DNA from 4 places in the Streptomyces sp. 142MFCol3.1 genome. Region 4 is predicted to be linked to each of the others. Evidence: riboswitches for the same ligand, from Rfam matches in the RefSeq annotation. Region 4 holds a riboswitch; each other region holds the start of a gene.
What was found. A riboswitch is a leader RNA that binds a small molecule or an ion and turns the genes downstream of it on or off. The one in region 4 is predicted to bind cyclic di-AMP.
Positions count from the first base shown of each region.

Region 1: another riboswitch for cyclic di-AMP. It lies ahead of H305_RS0139605 (transglycosylase SLT domain-containing protein); the one in region 4 lies ahead of H305_RS0134980 (M23 family metallopeptidase).
Region 2: another riboswitch for cyclic di-AMP. It lies ahead of H305_RS0121940 (M23 family metallopeptidase); the one in region 4 lies ahead of H305_RS0134980 (M23 family metallopeptidase).
Region 3: another riboswitch for cyclic di-AMP. It lies ahead of H305_RS0101680 (M23 family metallopeptidase); the one in region 4 lies ahead of H305_RS0134980 (M23 family metallopeptidase).

Region 1 covers NZ_AUKV01000046.1:27,053-31,234, reverse strand. Annotated here, with positions in the region: gene H305_RS0139610 (Cof-type HAD-IIB family hydrolase) at 1-634, shown strand, start outside; gene H305_RS0139605 (transglycosylase SLT domain-containing protein) at 780-1,511, opposite strand; cyclic di-AMP (ydaO/yuaA leader) riboswitch at 1,516-1,707, opposite strand; gene H305_RS0139600 (CocE/NonD family hydrolase) at 2,121-4,148, opposite strand.
Region 2 covers NZ_AUKV01000014.1:150,616-154,797, reverse strand. Annotated here, with positions in the region: gene H305_RS0121950 (M16 family metallopeptidase) at 1-399, shown strand, start outside; gene H305_RS0121945 (M16 family metallopeptidase) at 396-1,796, shown strand; cyclic di-AMP (ydaO/yuaA leader) riboswitch at 2,011-2,170, shown strand; gene H305_RS0121940 (M23 family metallopeptidase) at 2,183-2,947, shown strand; gene H305_RS0121935 (GntR family transcriptional regulator) at 3,208-3,903, shown strand; gene H305_RS0121930 (HPr family phosphocarrier protein) at 4,073-4,182, opposite strand, start outside.
Region 3 covers NZ_AUKV01000001.1:381,523-385,704, forward strand. Annotated here, with positions in the region: gene H305_RS0101675 (SGNH/GDSL hydrolase family protein) at 123-908, opposite strand; gene H305_RS0101680 (M23 family metallopeptidase) at 1,265-2,152, opposite strand; cyclic di-AMP (ydaO/yuaA leader) riboswitch at 2,157-2,330, opposite strand; partial or broken gene H305_RS49950 (GH36 C-terminal domain-containing protein) at 2,616-2,963, opposite strand; gene H305_RS0101690 (tyrosine-protein phosphatase) at 3,137-3,934, shown strand; gene H305_RS44190 (DUF6126 family protein) at 3,969-4,085, opposite strand; gene H305_RS0101700 (helix-turn-helix domain-containing protein) at 4,118-4,182, opposite strand, start outside.
Region 4 covers NZ_AUKV01000031.1:95,336-99,517, reverse strand. Annotated here, with positions in the region: gene H305_RS0134985 (aldo/keto reductase) at 1-847, opposite strand, end outside; gene H305_RS0134980 (M23 family metallopeptidase) at 1,280-2,317, opposite strand; cyclic di-AMP (ydaO/yuaA leader) riboswitch at 2,329-2,483, opposite strand; partial or broken gene H305_RS56495 (SpoIIE family protein phosphatase) at 2,675-3,027, opposite strand; tRNA gene H305_RS0134970 (tRNA-Met) at 3,535-3,608, opposite strand; gene H305_RS0134965 (dihydrofolate reductase family protein) at 3,697-4,182, opposite strand, start outside.

The DNA of each region.
Region 1 (4,182 bases), on a different contig from region 4:
CGAACTCGGCGGCGAGGGACTGGCGGTGTGCGGGCAGGGGGCGCAGCTGTACGACGCCGGGGCGGACCGGATGCTGTGGTCGGTGACCCTGGACAGGGAACTGGCGGAGACGGCGCTCGGCAAGATCGAGGCGGAAGTCGGCCTGCTGTACGCGGCGGTGGACCAGGACGGCGTGGACGGGCTGACCCTGATCGAGCCGGGTTACGTGATGCCCCACCCGACGCTCCCGGCGGTACGGGTGCGACGGCGCGACGACCTGTGGACGGAACCCATCAGCAAGGTGTTGCTCCGTCACCCTTCCCTGACCGATGACGAGTTGGCCTGGGCGGCACGGTCGGTGGTCGGTTCGCTCGCGACGGTCACCATGTCGGGGCCGGGCACCGTCGAACTCCAGCCATGCGGTGTGACCAAGGCGACGGGTCTCGCCCTCGCCGCGGCGCACCTCGGTCTCGCGCCCGCCGAGACCCTCGCCTTCGGCGACATGCCCAATGACATCCCCATGTTCGACTGGGCGGCCCGTGGGATCGCCATGGCCAACGCGCATCCCGAACTGAAGGCGGTGGCCGACGAGGTGACCTTGTCGAACGAGGACGACGGCATCGCGGTCGTGCTGGAACGGCTCTTCGGGGTGTAGACGTCCGGTCGCGGTGCGGACGTCCCGCCGAGGCGCAGGCATCCCCCAAGGGAAAAGCGGGGGAAGACGGACAAAAATCTCGATTCGGGGCGCGGGCGGAGGTCCGCCGCGCGCCCCCAATCGGCGATGTGCCGCTGTCGCCGGGTCAGTACGCTCCGTTGACGTTGTCGATCGAGCCGTACTTCGCCGCGGCGTAGTTGCAGGCGGCCGTGATGTTCGCGACCGGGTCGTACGGGTCCATCGAGGTGCCGGGGACGTGGTACGCCTTGAAGGTGGGGTCGATCACCTGGAGGAGACCCTTCGAGGGGATGCCCGCGGCGGCGTTGGAGTCCCAGTTGTTGATGGCGCGGGGGTTGCCGGAGGACTCGCGCATCACGTTGCGGTGGATGCCGTTGTACGTGCCGGGTATGCGCTCCTTGGCCATGATGTCCAGGGAGTGCTTGATCCAGCCGTCGAGGTTGTTGGCGTACGTCTTGCCGGAGGCGGGGGCCGCTGCCGCCGGTGCGGCCTTGGTCAGCGGGGACACCACGCCGGTCGCGAGGTTCTTCGTGCCCACCGTCAGCACCAGTCCCGGGCGCAGGTGGGCGGCGTCGGGGCCGATGACGGCCTTGTTCGCGTCGTACAGCGCCTGCCAGCCACCGCACGACGGGTTCTTCTTCGCGACGGTCTGGAGGGTGTCGCCGGCGACCACGGTGTAGGTGAGGAGCTGCACCTGGGGGACGGTGGCCTGGACAGTCTGCGTCGGCGTGGCGGCCTGGGCGCCGGTGGCGCTCAGGAGGGGGAGCGCGAGGGCGACTCCGCCCACACCGGCGGCGAGCACGCCACGGGTGATGAAGGGGCTGGTCCTGAAGCGGCGGTTCATGACTCGTCCGGACATGGCGGTTTCCTCTCCGGCGCCTGCGAGGTGAGCTGTCGGGTTCGGGCGGGGAGGTGCCCGGCCGCGCTCTGTATGCGGCTTAACCCCTAGTCGTTCCGGTTTGTCCGGATCGACGGCTTGCCTGGGTCCCCCGCTCCTGCCGTGTGTGCGTGGGTGGGTGGGTTCGGGCGGCGGCAGGATTCGGCGATCCGCCCGGATCGAGGTGAACGTATGCGAGAGCACATGTCGGGAACAAGGGCTGAATTTCGGACGAAGATCGCTTTCGCCTGATTAAGGTAGTGTCAATACGTCCGATTCAACCGGAATTGGATCCTCAACTTGCCTTTAGCAAAGGGATTCTGTGAGGGCGGCGTAAATTCCCGGTCGAGGGTGTACGTGACCCAACTCACGAGACCAAAGCCAACCAAAGCGGCAAGAGCGGCAACTCGGACATCACGCCCCGGCGACCATGGGTGCGAGTAGGGCAATTCGGACATCGGGGAGGGGTGATGGGCCGGAGGCTGCGAGTCGGGTAACTCGGGCAACTCGGACAGGGTGCAGGGGTTTCCGTTGGGCCCGGTGGCCGCGCGTCCGGCCGCCCCGCCGGGCAGGGCCGGGGCGGCGGCGGACCTAGCCCGCCGTGCGCGGGATCCGCTTCTCCCACGTCCGGTGGAAGACCACCTCGTCGCCGGCCCTGCAGACGACCTCGTTGGTGGCGATGAACTCACCCTCGGAGCAGGCGAGTTCCGATCGTGTCGCCACACGGGCGTCCCAGGCGAGGTCTGGCCGGTGGAAGCGGATCGACCAGTCCGAGCGGACTCGCGCCGACATGGGGCCGGACTCGTCGATCGCGTACGACTCCCGGACGTCTTCGGTCACTTCGAGGCCGTCCGGGTGGATACGGGTGCCTTCGTGAGGGAGGTCGGTCTCCAGGCGCCACTCGCCCTTGGCGACGTCGTGCACGAGGAGCCGTTCGGGACGCGGCTCGTCCAGCGTCGCGGGGGAGACCGCCCCGAGGGGTGCGGACTGCTCCGGCTCCTCGAAGGCGATCGTCGGGTCCGACTCCCTTGCCCTTACCGGGAGTTCGAGGACAGAGGCCGCCGGGTCGAGGGTGAAGCCGGCCTCCGTGCCGGGCTGTGGCCAGACCCACGGCCAGTACGCGGAGGAGACGGCGAGCCGGACGTGATGCCCGGGCGGGAACGCGTGACCGATGGCGTCCAGCTCGACGAGCACGTCCTCCGTCGCGCCCGGCACCCACGCCGTGGCGCGGTCGCTGCCGTGGCGCGCCGACAGGTTCAGCACGCCCCGGGTGACGAGCGTCGAGGCGCCGTCGCGAGCCACGTCGCACAGCCGGGCGATCACCTGGCCCCGGGGGGAGTGCGAGGTCAGCCGCAGCCGGACCGCCGGGCGGCCCAGGACCCAGGTCTCCTCCGTGACCTCGAACTCGAAGCAGACCGACCGGGCGTCCTCCTCCCGCTGGTCCGGGGGCAGGTCCGCGTCGTGGCCGCGCGGGACGGTGCGGCCCGCGTCCACCCCGGTGTGCTGCGGTGAGCGCACCGCCACCGGGTCGCCCTGGAGCGCGTACGTGACCCGGGTCACGGAGGGCGACGGCCAGACGTGATCACCCACCCAGCGGCCGGTGATCACCGGGTACGTCGTCGCCGGAGGACGCGCGTCCATGACGTACGAGCGCAGGAGCGGCTCCGCCATGATGCCGCCGGGGCCGGGGCCGGGGCCGGGGCCGGACGTCGCCGGGGGGCGCAGCCAGTGGTCCCACCAGCGCAGGGTCTCCTGGAGGAAGCCGATCGCAGGGCCGGGCGGCCGGTCCCGGTCGGGGTACTGGTGCGACCACGGGCCGATCACTCCGCGTACGCGATCGGGTGGCAGGTGCTCGACCAGACGCAGCACCGTGTCGCGGTACGGGTCGTGCCAGCCGCCGACCGCCAGGACCGCCGCCCGGATCGCTCCGTAGTCCTCGCGGACACTCCCGTGGCGCCAGTACGCGTCCCGGGTCTGGTGCTCCAGCCAGGTGTGGACCGGTGGCTCCACCGCCTGGAGCCGCTTCACCCACATGTCCCGCCACATCACCTCGCCCACGTGTGCCGGGTCCGGGGGAAGGGCGGCGGAGGCGAGCGTCGCGGCCGACCGGGCGTGCAGGCCGGCGGCCCGTACGGAACCTCCTGTGTAGTGGACGTCGTTGTCGTAGCGGTCGTCCGTCGAGCAGACCGCGACGACCGCCTTGAGCGGCTCGGGTGCGAGAGCCGCGATCCGGAGCGAAACGAAACCGCCCCAGGAGATGCCGAACATGCCGACGTTGCCGGTGCACCAGGGCTGGGCGGCCAGCCAGTTGACCACCTCCACGCCGTCGTCCAGCTCCTCCTGCGTGTGCGCGTCCGCCGGCATGCCCTCCGAATTGCCGTGTCCGCGGATGTCCACGCGGACGGAGGCGTAGCCGTGGCCCGCGTACCAGGGGTGGCGCTGCCAGTCGCGGGGCGCGGTCCGGTCCGTGAGGCGGTGCGGAAGGTATTCGAGGAGAGCGGGTACGCGTTCCTCGGTCAGCGGGCGCCAGACGCGCGCGTACAGACGGGTGCCGTCCGGGAGAGGGATCCAGAGGTCCTCGTGGGCGGTCTCGTACGGGAAGGAGGTACGGATGTGTATGGTCATCGCGCTCCCGGACCCGGCGGAGCCGTGG
Region 2 (4,182 bases), on a different contig from region 4:
CCCTCCTTGGGGTGGCTCGACGTGAAGACGTCCGGCGACGTCGAGGTCCCGGTCATCGAGGCCGCCGTCGACGCGGAGCTCGCCCGGTTCGCCGAGGAGGGTCCCACCGCCGAGGAGATGGAGCGGGCGCAGGCCCAGCTCGAGCGCGAGTGGCTGGACCGGCTGGGCACGGTCGCGGGCCGCGCCGACGAACTGTGCCGGTTCGCCGTCCTGTTCGGCGACCCGCAGCTCGCCCTGACCGCCGTGCAGCGCGTCCTCGCCGTCACCGCGGAGGAGGTCCAGGAGATCGCCAAGGCCCGGCTGCGCCCCGACAACCGCGCGGTGCTCGTCTACGAGCCGGTCGCCGAGGCCCCCCAGACCGCCGAAACCACCGACGAGGACGAGGAGTCGGCGAAGTGACCGAGCTCGCGAGCATGGATTTCCACCCGCAGCCCCAGGCGGGCGAGGCCAAGCCCTGGGCGTTCCCGGCCCCCGAGCGGGGCACGCTGGACAACGGCCTGACGGTGCTGCGCTGCCACCGCCCCGGCCAGCAGGTCGTCGCCGTCGAGGTGCTGCTCGCGGCGCCCCTGGAGGCCGAGCCGGCCGGTCTGGACGGCGTCGCCACCATCATGGCGCGGGCCTTCTCGGAGGGCACGGACAAGCACTCCGCCGAGGAGTTCGCCGCGGAGCTGGAGCGCTGCGGCGCCACGCTGGACGCGCACGCGGACCACCCCGGCGTGCGTCTGTCGCTCGAAGTCCCCGTCTCCCGCCTGCCCAAGGCGCTCGGTCTGCTGGCCGACGCCCTGCGGGCACCGGCGTTCGAGGACAGCGAGGTCGAGCGGCTGGTGCGCAACCGGCTGGACGAGATCCCGCACGAGTCGGCCAACCCGGCCCGCCGCGCAGCCAAGGAGCTCTCCAAGGAGCTGTTTCCGTCGACCTCGCGCATGTCGCGCCCGCGGCAGGGCACCGAGGAGACCGTCGAGAGCATCGACTCGGCGGCCGTGCGCGCCTTCTACGAGAAGCACGTGCGTCCCGCGACCGGGACCGCGGTCATCGTCGGTGACCTCACCGGCGTCGACGTCGACGAACTGCTCGGCGACACGCTCGGCTCCTGGACCGGCTCGTTTGCCGAGCCGCGCCCGGTGCCGCCGGTGAGCGCCGACGACACGGGCCGTGTGGTCATCGTCGACCGGCCAGGCGCCGTCCAGACGCAGCTGCTCATCGGCCGTGTGGGGGCCGACCGGCACGACCGTGTGTGGCCCGCCCAGGTGCTCGGCACCTACTGCCTCGGCGGCACCCTCACCTCACGTCTGGACCGGGTCCTGCGCGAGGAGAAGGGATACACCTACGGTGTGCGGGCGTTCGGCCAGGTCCTGCGGGCCGCGCCGTCGTCCGCCGCGGGCACCACGGGCGTGGCGATGCTCGCCATCAGCGGCTCCGTGGACACCCCGAACACGGGTCCGGCGCTCGACGACCTGTGGAAGGTGCTGCGCACCCTCGCCGCGGAGGGTCTGACCGACGCGGAGCGGGACGTCGCCGTGCAGAACCTGGTCGGTGTGGCGCCCCTCAAGTTCGAGACCGCGGCGGCCGTGGCGAGCACACTCGCGGACCAGGTCGAGCAGTTCCTGCCCGACGACTACCAGGCGACGCTGTATCAGCAGCTGGCCGCGACGGGCACCGTGGAGGCCACGGCGGCCGTCGTGAACGCCTTCCCGGTGGACCGGCTGGTGACGGTCCTGGTGGGCGACGCCGAGCAGATCAAGGAGCCCGTCGAGGCCCTCGGAATCGGTGAAGTGACCGTCGTGACTGCCGAGTAGGGCGGCGCGACGTCTCGGAGGCCCAGGTGACGCTTGCGTCACCTGGGCCTCGCTTTGTCCGGACTTCCTCCTCGATTTGTCCTTATTGGTAGAGAGGTTGTCGTCTGCCCTGTGGCATGCACTACAAAAACCGTGATCCGTTTGTTGTTTGGAAGACGCCCCGTCTAGCGTCGATCCGGCTGTTCGCCAGGCAGTGCGCCGCGCCCGCGGCACCGGACAGTCATCGCCGAGTCCCCGTACGGCGCGAGCCAGGGGAGCCGGGGACCCATTCGCAGTCCCTGGGGTGAATCGGACGCCCTCCCGGAGGGGGTCCGTAGGAGACCTTCCTGCTCCGAACCCGTCAGCTAACCCGGTAGGCGAGAGGGAAGGAAAGGACCAGCCCCTACATGGCGTTCACCTGTGGCACCGGGAAGCATCGTCGTCCGAGCCGCGTGAAGCGCACCACCACGAACGCCGTCGGCGTCGCGGCGCTCACCACCACCGGCGTCGTCGGGGCGCTGGCCGCACCCGCGCTCGCCGCGGAATCGTCCGTCGAGCAGACCGGACTGACCCCGGTCGTCACCCTCGGCGACTCGGTCGCCGAGCAGATCGACGAGCAGGCCGCGGCGCAGCAGCGCGCCGCCGACGAGGCCGCGGCGCTGAAGAAGGCCGAGGAGGCCGCCCGCAAGCGGGCCGCCGAGGAGGCCCGGAAGGAGCGTGAGGCCAAGGAGCGCGCCGCCCGCGAGGCCGAGCGCAAGCGCCTCAACTCCTTCGTCCTGCCGATCACCGGCTCGTACGTCTCCACGGGCTACAAGACCGGTGGCAGCCTCTGGTCCTCCGGCAGCCACACCGGCGTCGACTTCCACGCGGCGTCCGGCACCCCGGTCCACGCCGTCGGCTCGGGCACGGTCGTCACGGCCGGCTGGGGCGGCGCCTACGGCAACCAGGTCGTGATCAAGATGCACGACGGCACGTACACCATGTACGGCCACCTGTCGTCCATCGGCGTCTCCGTCGGCCAGGCGGTCACTCCGGGGCAGCGGATAGCCCTCTCCGGGTCCACCGGGAACACCACCGGACCGCACCTCCACTTCGAGGCCCGTACGACCGCGGAGTACGGCTCGGACATGGACCCCGTCGGCTACCTCCGCGCGCGCGGTGTGAGCGTCTGACGCACCTGCGCACGCAGGGCACTGACGTCCCACGCGCCGCCGCTCGCGCGGTGTGTACCTCGACGTCCGCTCCGCGGCTTCTTCACGACTTCGGATGCCCCGGCTCACCGAGCCGGGGCATCGTCGTTTCGGCCGGGCACCTGTCCAAAAAATATCCATGGATTCCGGCCTCCCGTCGGAAATTCCGGCAGCCTGCAATAGAGTCACTGAACAGGCGTCAATCGATGGCGTTTCGCGGGCATTAAAGCGGAGGTCCGGTCATGCGTATTCCGGCGCACTCGGTATGCACGGCGATCCGTGACGACATCGTCGCGGGCGTCTACGAGCGCGGCAGCCGGCTCACCGAGGAACTGCTCGCCCGCCGCTACGGCGTCTCGCGCGTCCCGGTGCGCGAAGCGCTGCGCACCCTGGAGGCCGAGGGCTTCGTCGTCACCCGGCGGCACGCGGGCGCGTGTGTCGCCGAGCCGACCGAACAGGAGGCGTCGGACCTGCTGGAGATGCGGATGCTGCTGGAGCCGCTGGGTGCGGCGCGGGCCGCGCAGCGCCGCACCGAGGCCCACCTGAAGGTGCTCCGAGGCCTGGTCAGGCTCGGCCAGGAGCGCGCCAGGAGGGGGCACAGCGAGGATCTGCGCTCCTTGGGCGGCTGGTTCCACGAGACCCTCGCGCAGGCCTCCGGCAGCCCGGCGCTGACCTCCACGCTCGCCCAGCTGCGGCACAAGATCGCCTGGATGTACACCGTGGAGGTGCCGGCCGGCCCGGCGGAGTCCTGGGCGGAGCACGGCGGGATCGTGGACGCCGTCGCGCGGGGTGACAGCGAGCGGGCGCGGTCGATCACGGCTCTGCACGCGGAGCGCGCGACGGCCGCGCACCGGCTCCGCTTTCCCGGCGGCGGGGACCGGACGGAACGTGTGAGGACTTCGCAACATCCCGTAAACATGACGGGCGTGCGGCATTAACACGGGCGCCGTATACAAAGAAGGGTAATTCGCGGGGGATTATTTCTGCTGCCCGGAAACGGGAAAAGAAAAGGGCTCGTCCGAGATTCTCGGACGAGCCCTTCGGTCGATGTGCGGGCCGGCGTTCTCTCGCCTTTCGGGGCGAAGGCCGCCGTCGCCGGCAATGCGCTCAGACGGTCTCCGGGAGCTCCTCGAGCCCCTCGGCGACGAGCTTGGCCAGGCGGTCGAGGGCGGCGTCCGCACCCTCGGCGTCGGAGGCGAGGACGATCTCCTCGCCGC
Region 3 (4,182 bases), on a different contig from region 4:
GGACGCGGGGGCGGTTCGCGGTCATCCCAGCACCGCGTGCCGCGCTCCGCCCCACGCCACTCCCGGGCCGTCACCTCACTGGTCGAGCCGCCCGCGGGGGAATCCGCCGGCGCCGGCGCGGCTCAGGCGACCGCCTCTATGCGCATCTTGATGTCGTCCGGGGAGAGGGCGCCCTTGGCGGCCACATGGTCTCCCGACGACTCGCCGCGCAGCCGGCGCCCGATCCACGGGACCAGGTACTCGCGCGCCCAGTGGATGTCGTCGCGCCGCACTTCGAGCGTGCCGCGGGGCGGCAGCGGCGGCCAGGGCTGGTCCGGATCAGCCGGCACGTCGAGACCGAGGACCTGACCGGCGCGGAGCGCCACCCGGGTGTGCCCTTCGGGCGAGAGGTGCAGCCGGTCGCCGTCCCAGGCACGGCGGTCCTGAACCGTCTTGAGGGACCAGAGGTCGAGCACGGGGCAGCCGTAGCGGTCCGCGATGGCACGCACATGTCCGTTGTACGTGGCGATCTTGCCGCGCAGGTGCTTGAGCACGGGCACACCACGGGTGTCGAAGCCGGTGGTCACCATGACGGTGCCGACGGCGGAGGTGAGGTCGGCGATCGCGCGCTCGAAGCGCTCCGCGACCTCGTCGGGGTCGGTGCCGGGCCGGATGATGTCGTTGCCGCCCGCACAGAAGGAGACCAGGTCCGGGGCGAGTTCCTTGGCGCGCCCGAGCTGGTCCGCGACGATCTGGTCGAGCAGTTTCCCGCGCACGGCGAGATTGGTGTAGTTGAAGTCGCCCTCGGCGCGCCGGTCCGCGAGGAGCACCGCGAAGCGGTCGGCCCAGCCCACGAAGGCCCCGTCCGGACCGGGGTCGCCGACGCCCTCGGTGAAGCTGTCCCCCACCGCCACGTACGACCCGATCACTGATCTGTTGTCACTCTTCGAATCGTCTGCCACGTCGGACCATGATTCACCTTTCGATGTGAGCTACGCGACCGTAAGGAAGGGTTGACGGATGGTGATATAAGACACTCGTCAAGTATTGGTCAATCCGGAATAGGGCCCTGATCAGGAGCGTTGACCGAGTCCGCACGCGGAGGGCCGCAATCCGGCACCGGTGGCGCCGGATTGACGAGTCGACGCACCGAAGGCCGGACCCCGGGGATCGGGGGTCCGGCCTTCGGAGGGGGTCCTGCCTCGCGGACGGCGGGTCCCGCCGTCAGGAGCGGGACCCGCCGTCCGCGGCAGGAAGCGGCGGGCGCCGGGGACTGCGTGAGGTGTCAGCCGACGGCGACACCGTGCGAGCGCAGGTAGGCGACCGGGTCCACGTCCGAGCCGTAGTTCGGCGTGGTGCGGATCTCGAAATGCAGATGCGGTCCGGTGACGTTGCCCGTCGCACCGGAGAGGCCGATCTGCTGGCCGGCGGCCACGGTCTGACCCGCCGACACGGACAGGGCCGACATGTGGGCGTACTGGGAGTACTTGCCGTCGGCGTGCTGGATGACGACCTGGTTGCCGTAGGCGCCGCCCCAGCCGGCGGAGACGACGGTCCCGGCGGCGATGGACTTGATGGTGGTGCCGGTCGGGACCACGAAGTCCACGCCGGTGTGGTAGCCGCTGGACCACATGCTGCCCGCCACCTTGTAGGAGGTGCCGACGCTGCCGCCCGCGACCGGCAGCGTGTAGCCCGAGTAGCTCTTCGCGGCGGCCTGGGGGGCGGGGGCGCCGGCGGTCTTCGCGGCCGGAGCGCCGGCGGTCTTCGCGGCCGGAGCGGACGACTGGGTGGCGCCGGCGGACACGGCCTTCGCGCCGATCGTCAGCTCCAGGCCCGGGTGGATCAGTGCCGGGTCGCCGCCGATGGCTGGGCGGTTGTCGGAGTACAGCTTCTTCCAGCCACCGCGGACGCTCTGCTCGTCGGCGATCTTCGAGAGATAGTCGCCGGCCTTGACGCGGTAGGTCTTGTTCCCGGCGACCTTCTTCGCCGCGACGGGAGCGGCGGCCACGGCCTTCCCGGCCTTCTGCGCGACGGTGGCGGCGGGGGCCGCGGCATGGGCGCCCGTGGCGCCCAGCAGGGGCAGCACGAGTGCGGCGCCACCGGTTGAGGCGACGGCGATCGAGCGGGCGAGGCGGGGGGACTTGGGGCGGCGGTGCTTACCCTTCGCGGGCATGACGAGTTCCTCTCCGGCGCCTGCGAGGTGAGCTGTCGGGTGCGGGCTGGAGATGCCCGGCCACGCGTCGGCGCGGCTGTACCCCGAGCCGTTCCGGAGACCGGAACAGGCATGGAACCTTGGGTCCCCCGCTCCTGCCGTGTGCGGGTCTGTGTGCGGATTCCGGCCGGCGGCAGGATTAGGCGTCCGTCCGGAGTGAGGGCGAACGTAAGCGAGACGAGAGCGCATCCACAACCAGGAGATTTCTTCGCGCGCCCACCTTTCTTGATCCATGTCGGAAATGCCCGTCACACTCCGTGAAGAGATGATCTTTTCTCCCCCTCAACCGGCCCGTGGGTACGGGCGCGTTGCGAAAAGCGGGCCGCGACGCATCGTCACGAATATGACGCTGCTCACGCGGCCCACCGCATGGCGCCCCAATCCAGGGCCAGTTGGAACGAAGGTCCCGATTCCGGCAGAACGGTCATATGCGGTGCAGTCGGACTACCGCGGCATCGAGGTCTCCTCGCAGGCCTGTCCGCAGTCCGTGGTGCAGCAACACTGCACCACGATGGATTTCACCCGTTTCGCGGCATTCGTACGCCTGCGCCGGGTCGAGTCCGCGCAGTCGGAGCGGAGCTGTCGGCTCGCCGTACCGCTGGGCCTGGAGCCAGGCGAGCACCACCGTCTCGTCGCCGTGGACGTATTGCACGGCACTCAGGCCGCCCTCCGGAGGGCGCAGACGGTAGAGGTCCCCGCGCTGCACGACAGGGCGGATCTCCTTGTAGAGGCCGACCCATTCCCGCGCCTCGGCGAGCTCCTCCTCGCTCCACGCGGACCTCGATCAGATACCGGCATGTTCCCGGCGGCCGTGCCCCGCGGGCAACGCCTGTGGACAACTCATTGCCTCAGGAACCCATGTCGTATGGTCGAGAGCGCAACCCGCCGACACACGCCACCGGGCAGGACCTGGGCGGCACCGGCGGCCGAATGTGAGGAGTCCACGTGACGCAGCAGGTCCCGTCGACCGAGCCCGAGCTGGCCGGAGTACGCAACTTCCGGGACGTGGGCGGCCTGCCCACCGTGGACGGCCGACGGGTGAAACAGGGGCGGCTGTACCGCAGCGGCCACCTCGCGCACGCGACCGAGAAGGACGCCACGTTCCTCTCCTCACTGGGCCTGCACACGATCTTCGACTTCCGCAACGCCTCGGACCAGAAGCTGGAGGGCCCCGACGTCGACCTCCCCGGCGTACGGAACGTGAACCTTCCGCTCACCGACCCGGCCGACGGCGCGGAGTTCTGGAAGATGGTCCGTGACGGCGACCTCGACCAGCTGCGCTCGATCCTCTCGGACGGCAAGGCCGCGAACCGGATGGTCGTCTCCTACCGCACGATCATCAAGGAGCGCACGACGGAGCACTCCCAGGTGCTGCACTCGCTGGCCGAGGACAGCGTGCCCGCGCTGATGCACTGCGCGGCGGGCAAGGACCGCGCGGGCCTGTCCATAGCCGTGACGCTCCTCGCCCTCGGTGTCGAGCGCGACGCGATCGTCGCCGACTACCTGGAGTCGAACGCCAAGCACCGCCGCTACAAGGTGCACCGCAGCAGTTCCGCCCCCTCCGCGTACTCCCCGGAGGTCATGGAGCTGCTCAGCCCCCTGTTCGACGCGCGCGCCGAGTACCTCACGGCGGCCTTCGAGACCATCGAGGAGACCTGGGGCGGCGTCGACACCTACCTGGAGCAGGCGCTGCGGGTCACCCCGCAGGTGCGGGACCGCCTGCGCGAGCGCCTGCTCGACTGACGCGGCCCTGGACCGGCCCTGCGGCCCGGCACGTCTACTGGCCCTGCGCGCCCAGCGTGAAGAGCAGGTAGATGAAGGCCGCGAAGAGGTGGCCGACGGCGACGTAGATGATCAGCCTCACCCACAGCGCCCGGGGGAACTTCTCCTCCATGGACTTGCGGGGACCGGTCGGAGTGGGTTCGGTCATGACGGCTCTCCCGGGGTGAGGTGTCCCGCCGCCGGGCCGAGGCACAGCGCGGCGGTCGGAC
Region 4 (4,182 bases):
AGGCGATGGGGGCCACGACAGTCGGCTGGGCGGCCAGCCAGGCCAGGGCGACCGTGGCGACCGGTGCGCCGTGCGCCTCGGCGACCTCGTCGAGGGCGGCCAGGACGCGAATGCCGCGTGCGGAGTCGAGGTGCTTGCCCGCCCCGGCGGCGCGGGCCGAGTCGACGCTCGCGCCCGGGCGGTACTTGCCCGTGAGGAAGCCGGACGCGAGGGCGAAGTACGGGACGGCGGCGAGGCCGGCGTGGGCGGCCACGTCGTGCAGGGGCCCCTCGTACGTGTCACGCGAGACGAGGTTGTAGTGGGGCTGCAGGGCGACATAGCGCGCGAGGCCCTCGCGGTCGGAGAACTCCAGGGACTCGCGGAGCCGCTCGGGGGAGATGTTGGACGCGGCGATGTGCCGGACCTTGCCCGCCCGCACCAGTTCGTCGAGCGCGCCGATGATCTCCTCGACGGGCACCTCCGGCTTGTCGAAGTGCGTGTAGTACAGGTCGATGTGGTCGGTGCCGAGGCGGCGCAGGGACGCGTCGGCCGCCGCCTTGATGTTGGCACCGGTCAGGCCCGGGTACCGGGGGTGCTGGCTGACCTTGGTGGCGAGGACGACGTCGGCGCGGTTGCCGCGCTTCTTCAGCCACGTGCCGATGAGGGTCTCGGACTCGCCACCCTCGTTGCCGTCGACCCACGCCGAGTAGGAGTCGGCGGTGTCGATGAAGTTGCCGCCCGCGGCGGTGTACGCGTCGAGCACGGCGAAGGAGTGCGCCTCGTCGGCGGTCCAGCCGAAGACGTTGCCCCCGAGGGCGAGCGGGAAGACTTCGAGGTCGGACGGACCGAGCTTGCGGAGAGGAGTCATACCTCACTGCAACACCCTTACCGGATGGGTGTATTCCGCACGCATCTGAAGACACCCGGATGCACCTGACCGGCAGCCCTGACGTCGAGGGGGTTGTCGTCAGGACCGCCGGAGACCGTTGCCGCGGAGGAAGGGGCGCCGCCTCGGCGGACGACGTGTGGTCGCGCCTCAGGAGTGGCGTCCCTCGCACCAGGGTCTGGACCCTCGGATCGGGATGAAGCCCTTGTACCCAGGGCGCGAAGCCCTGGGGTCGGGTGGAGACCCTCGACCCCAGGGTCGGATCCCTGAGCACAAGGGTGAAGACCCTCGGTCAGGAGAGATCCCCCGGCACAAGGGTGGAGCACCTCAGCCTGGGTTCGGTCCCCTCGGCACGAGGGTGAAAACCCTCGGCCCGGAACCGGAGCACCCGGCGCAAGGGTGGAGACGGTCGGCTCAGGGATTGAGGCCCTTGCCCCGCAGCCAGGCCATCGGGTCGATGGAGTCGCCCCCGCCGGGGTGCACTTCCAGGTGCAGGTGCGGTCCGGTGACGTTGCCCGTCGCACCCACGCGCCCGATCACTTCGCCCGTGGTGACCTTCTGCCCGGCGGTGACACTGATCGACGACTGGTGGCAGAACCACAGCTCCGTGCCGTCGTCGAGGGTGAGGACCGTGCGGTAGCCGTACGCGCCGGCCCAGCCGGCCTCCGTGATGGTGCCGCCGTGGATCGCCTTGATGAGCGTCCCGGTGGGCGCCGCGAAGTCGAGGCCGGTGTGGTAGCCGGAGGACCACATGGAGCCGGCCTCACCGAAGGTGGAGGTCAGCGTGTACGAGGAGGTGGGCAGCGAGTAGCTCTTGGCGAGCTCGGCGAGGCGCTCCGCCTCGGCCTTGGCCTTGGCCTCCTCCTCCGCCTTCTTCTTGGCGGCGGCGGCCTTGGCCTCGGCGGCGTCCTGCTGCTTGGCGGCGGTCTCGGCGGCCTGCTTCGCGGCGGCCGTCTCGGCGGCCTCCTGGGCCGCGCTGTCGACCTGATCCTGCTGAGACTCGGCCTGCTGCATGATGCGGGCGCGCAGCGCCTCACCGGCGTCGGCGCTGCCCTGCGCGGCGTCCGCGGTGGTCAGTCCGGCGGTGGTGAGGGGGGTGCTGGAGCCCTTGGGCGCGCTGGATCCGCCGTCGGAGATCAGGGCCTTGGCGGACTCGGTGACCGAGGAGAGGTCGGGCAGGGAGATCGAGACCGGCGGCTTGCCGGGCGCCGCGGTGGCCATGCCACCAGCGCCGACGGCGGCTATGACACCGACACCGAGGACGGTGGAGCTGCGCGCGAGTCCTCCGCCGCGCTGCTTGCTGACGCGGTGCCGGCCGCGGACGGGACGGACGGAATCCGCGGTGGGATTCCACTCCTCCCAGGGGCCCTCGTCGTTGCCGTACGCGTAGCCGATGGACTGGGTTTCGTCCGCCGCGAACGAGGTTGGCTGGGCAGGCCGGTTTGACGCCACGTGGGCGCGCTCCTTTCCTTCCTTCTCGCCTACCGGGTTAGCTGACGGGTTCGGAGCAGGAAGGTCTCCTACGTGCGTCCCTCACGGATATGACCGCGAAGAACGCCCGATTCACCCCAAGTTAGTGGTTCCCCGGTTCCCTTGCGGGATTCGGCGCGTGCGCACGGAGCCGCCTCTTGTGACGGCTGGGACGACCGCGCTGCGTTATCGAACGTTAATAGACGCGGGCCCCGGATTCCAAGCCGTTCGGATTGATCGTTAACGCTTTTGGCCTGGACTTTGGGGGCACCACCGCCGGAAACCGGGCGAGTTGACCGCACCTCGTAAACACGCCTTTCCCTGACGGTACGTCAGTCGTTATGCGGAGGGGTACGGTCCGGTCACCCCGGGTGACAACGATCGGGGACGTCGTACGGCGAGCAACGCCATGTCGTCCGTCGTGCCGCCTCCCGCGTGCCGCCGGACCTCCCCGGCCAGGACGGTCAACAGGGCGTCGGGACCGGGGAATACGCGTCCGGCGAGACGCGCCGCCGGGTCGTAGAAGTCCCCGCGTCCGTCGCGCGCCTCGGACAGACCGTCGGTGTAGAGGAGCAGCGTCGCGCCGTGCGGGAACTTCTCGCCCACCGCCCGTCGGGCCGGCCGTCCAACTCGCCCATCCCGAGCGGCAGTGCCGACGGCGCGCCGTCGAGCGTGACGAGCGTGCCGGCGGCGACGGCCGGCAGGCCGGCGAGCGCCGTGCTCAGCAGCGTGTAGAGCGGTGCGGCCACCAGCGGGGCGGCCGTGAAGAAGGGGGCGGCGGCGAACTCCGCCGCGGTCAGGTAGTCGTAGAGGACCCCGGCGACGACGAGCAGCGCGGGCGGCGTCTTGACGAAGGTCCGCACGGAGGAGACCCCACGCTTCCCGGTGCCCGCCGGGCGGGGCCGCGGGGTGTCTCCGACGCCGGGGTCGGGCACGGGGTCGCCGGGCAGCCGTCCACCGGACCGGTCGTACGGGCCCATGGCCACTCGCCGCTCGCTTCCTGCTCGCCCCACCCGTCCAGATATCCCGGCACGCGGGCGGGCAGCGACCGATGTGGACCGACCGGGGGAACGCGCCAGGTCGTGACCGGCCGCCAACAGGGGGCGCGGCAAGGACGAGGGGAAAGACCGAGAACCGGGAAGGGCCGGGGGAAAGACCAAGGGCCGGACTCGTCATTCCGAGTCCGGCCCTTGTTTCAGTAGCGGGGACAGGATTTGAACCTGCGACCTCTGGGTTATGAGCCCAGCGAGCTACCGAGCTGCTCCACCCCGCGTCGTTGAAACCAGTGTACGCCATCCGCGGGACCCGAAGCACACACGTCTGCCCCCGCCCCCGCCCGGCGTGTCGCGCGCGGCCGGGGGCTAGCCGAGAAGGTGCCGGTTGGGCGCCTTCGCCCGCTCCTCGAACTCCGGCAGTTCGAGGACGTCGACGCCCGCCGCCGTGAGCAGCCCGCTCCCGTCGGCCTCGGCGACGAACGTGTCGGGCTCGCGCCACGCGGTGACCACGCGCCGCACTCCGGCGTCGAGGATCAGCCGGGCGCAGGGGGCGGGCCGGGAGGCGCGTCGGGCACACGGCTCCAGGCTGCTGTACACGGTGGCGGAGGCCAGTCGGGGGTCGGCGGGGTCGATCTTGGCGAGCGCGGCCTCCTCGGCGTGCACGACGGGGTCGTCGCCCTCCCGGGAGTGACCGCGGGCCAGCTCGGTGCCGTCGGCCGCGACCACGACCGCGCCCACGCTGAACGCCGTCTCCGAGGGCGGGCACTGCGCGGCCAGCTCGCAGGCGAGGGCCAGCCACTGCCGGTCCGCGGCACCGGCGAGCTCCCCGGCGCCGGGTGCCGTGGGGACGTA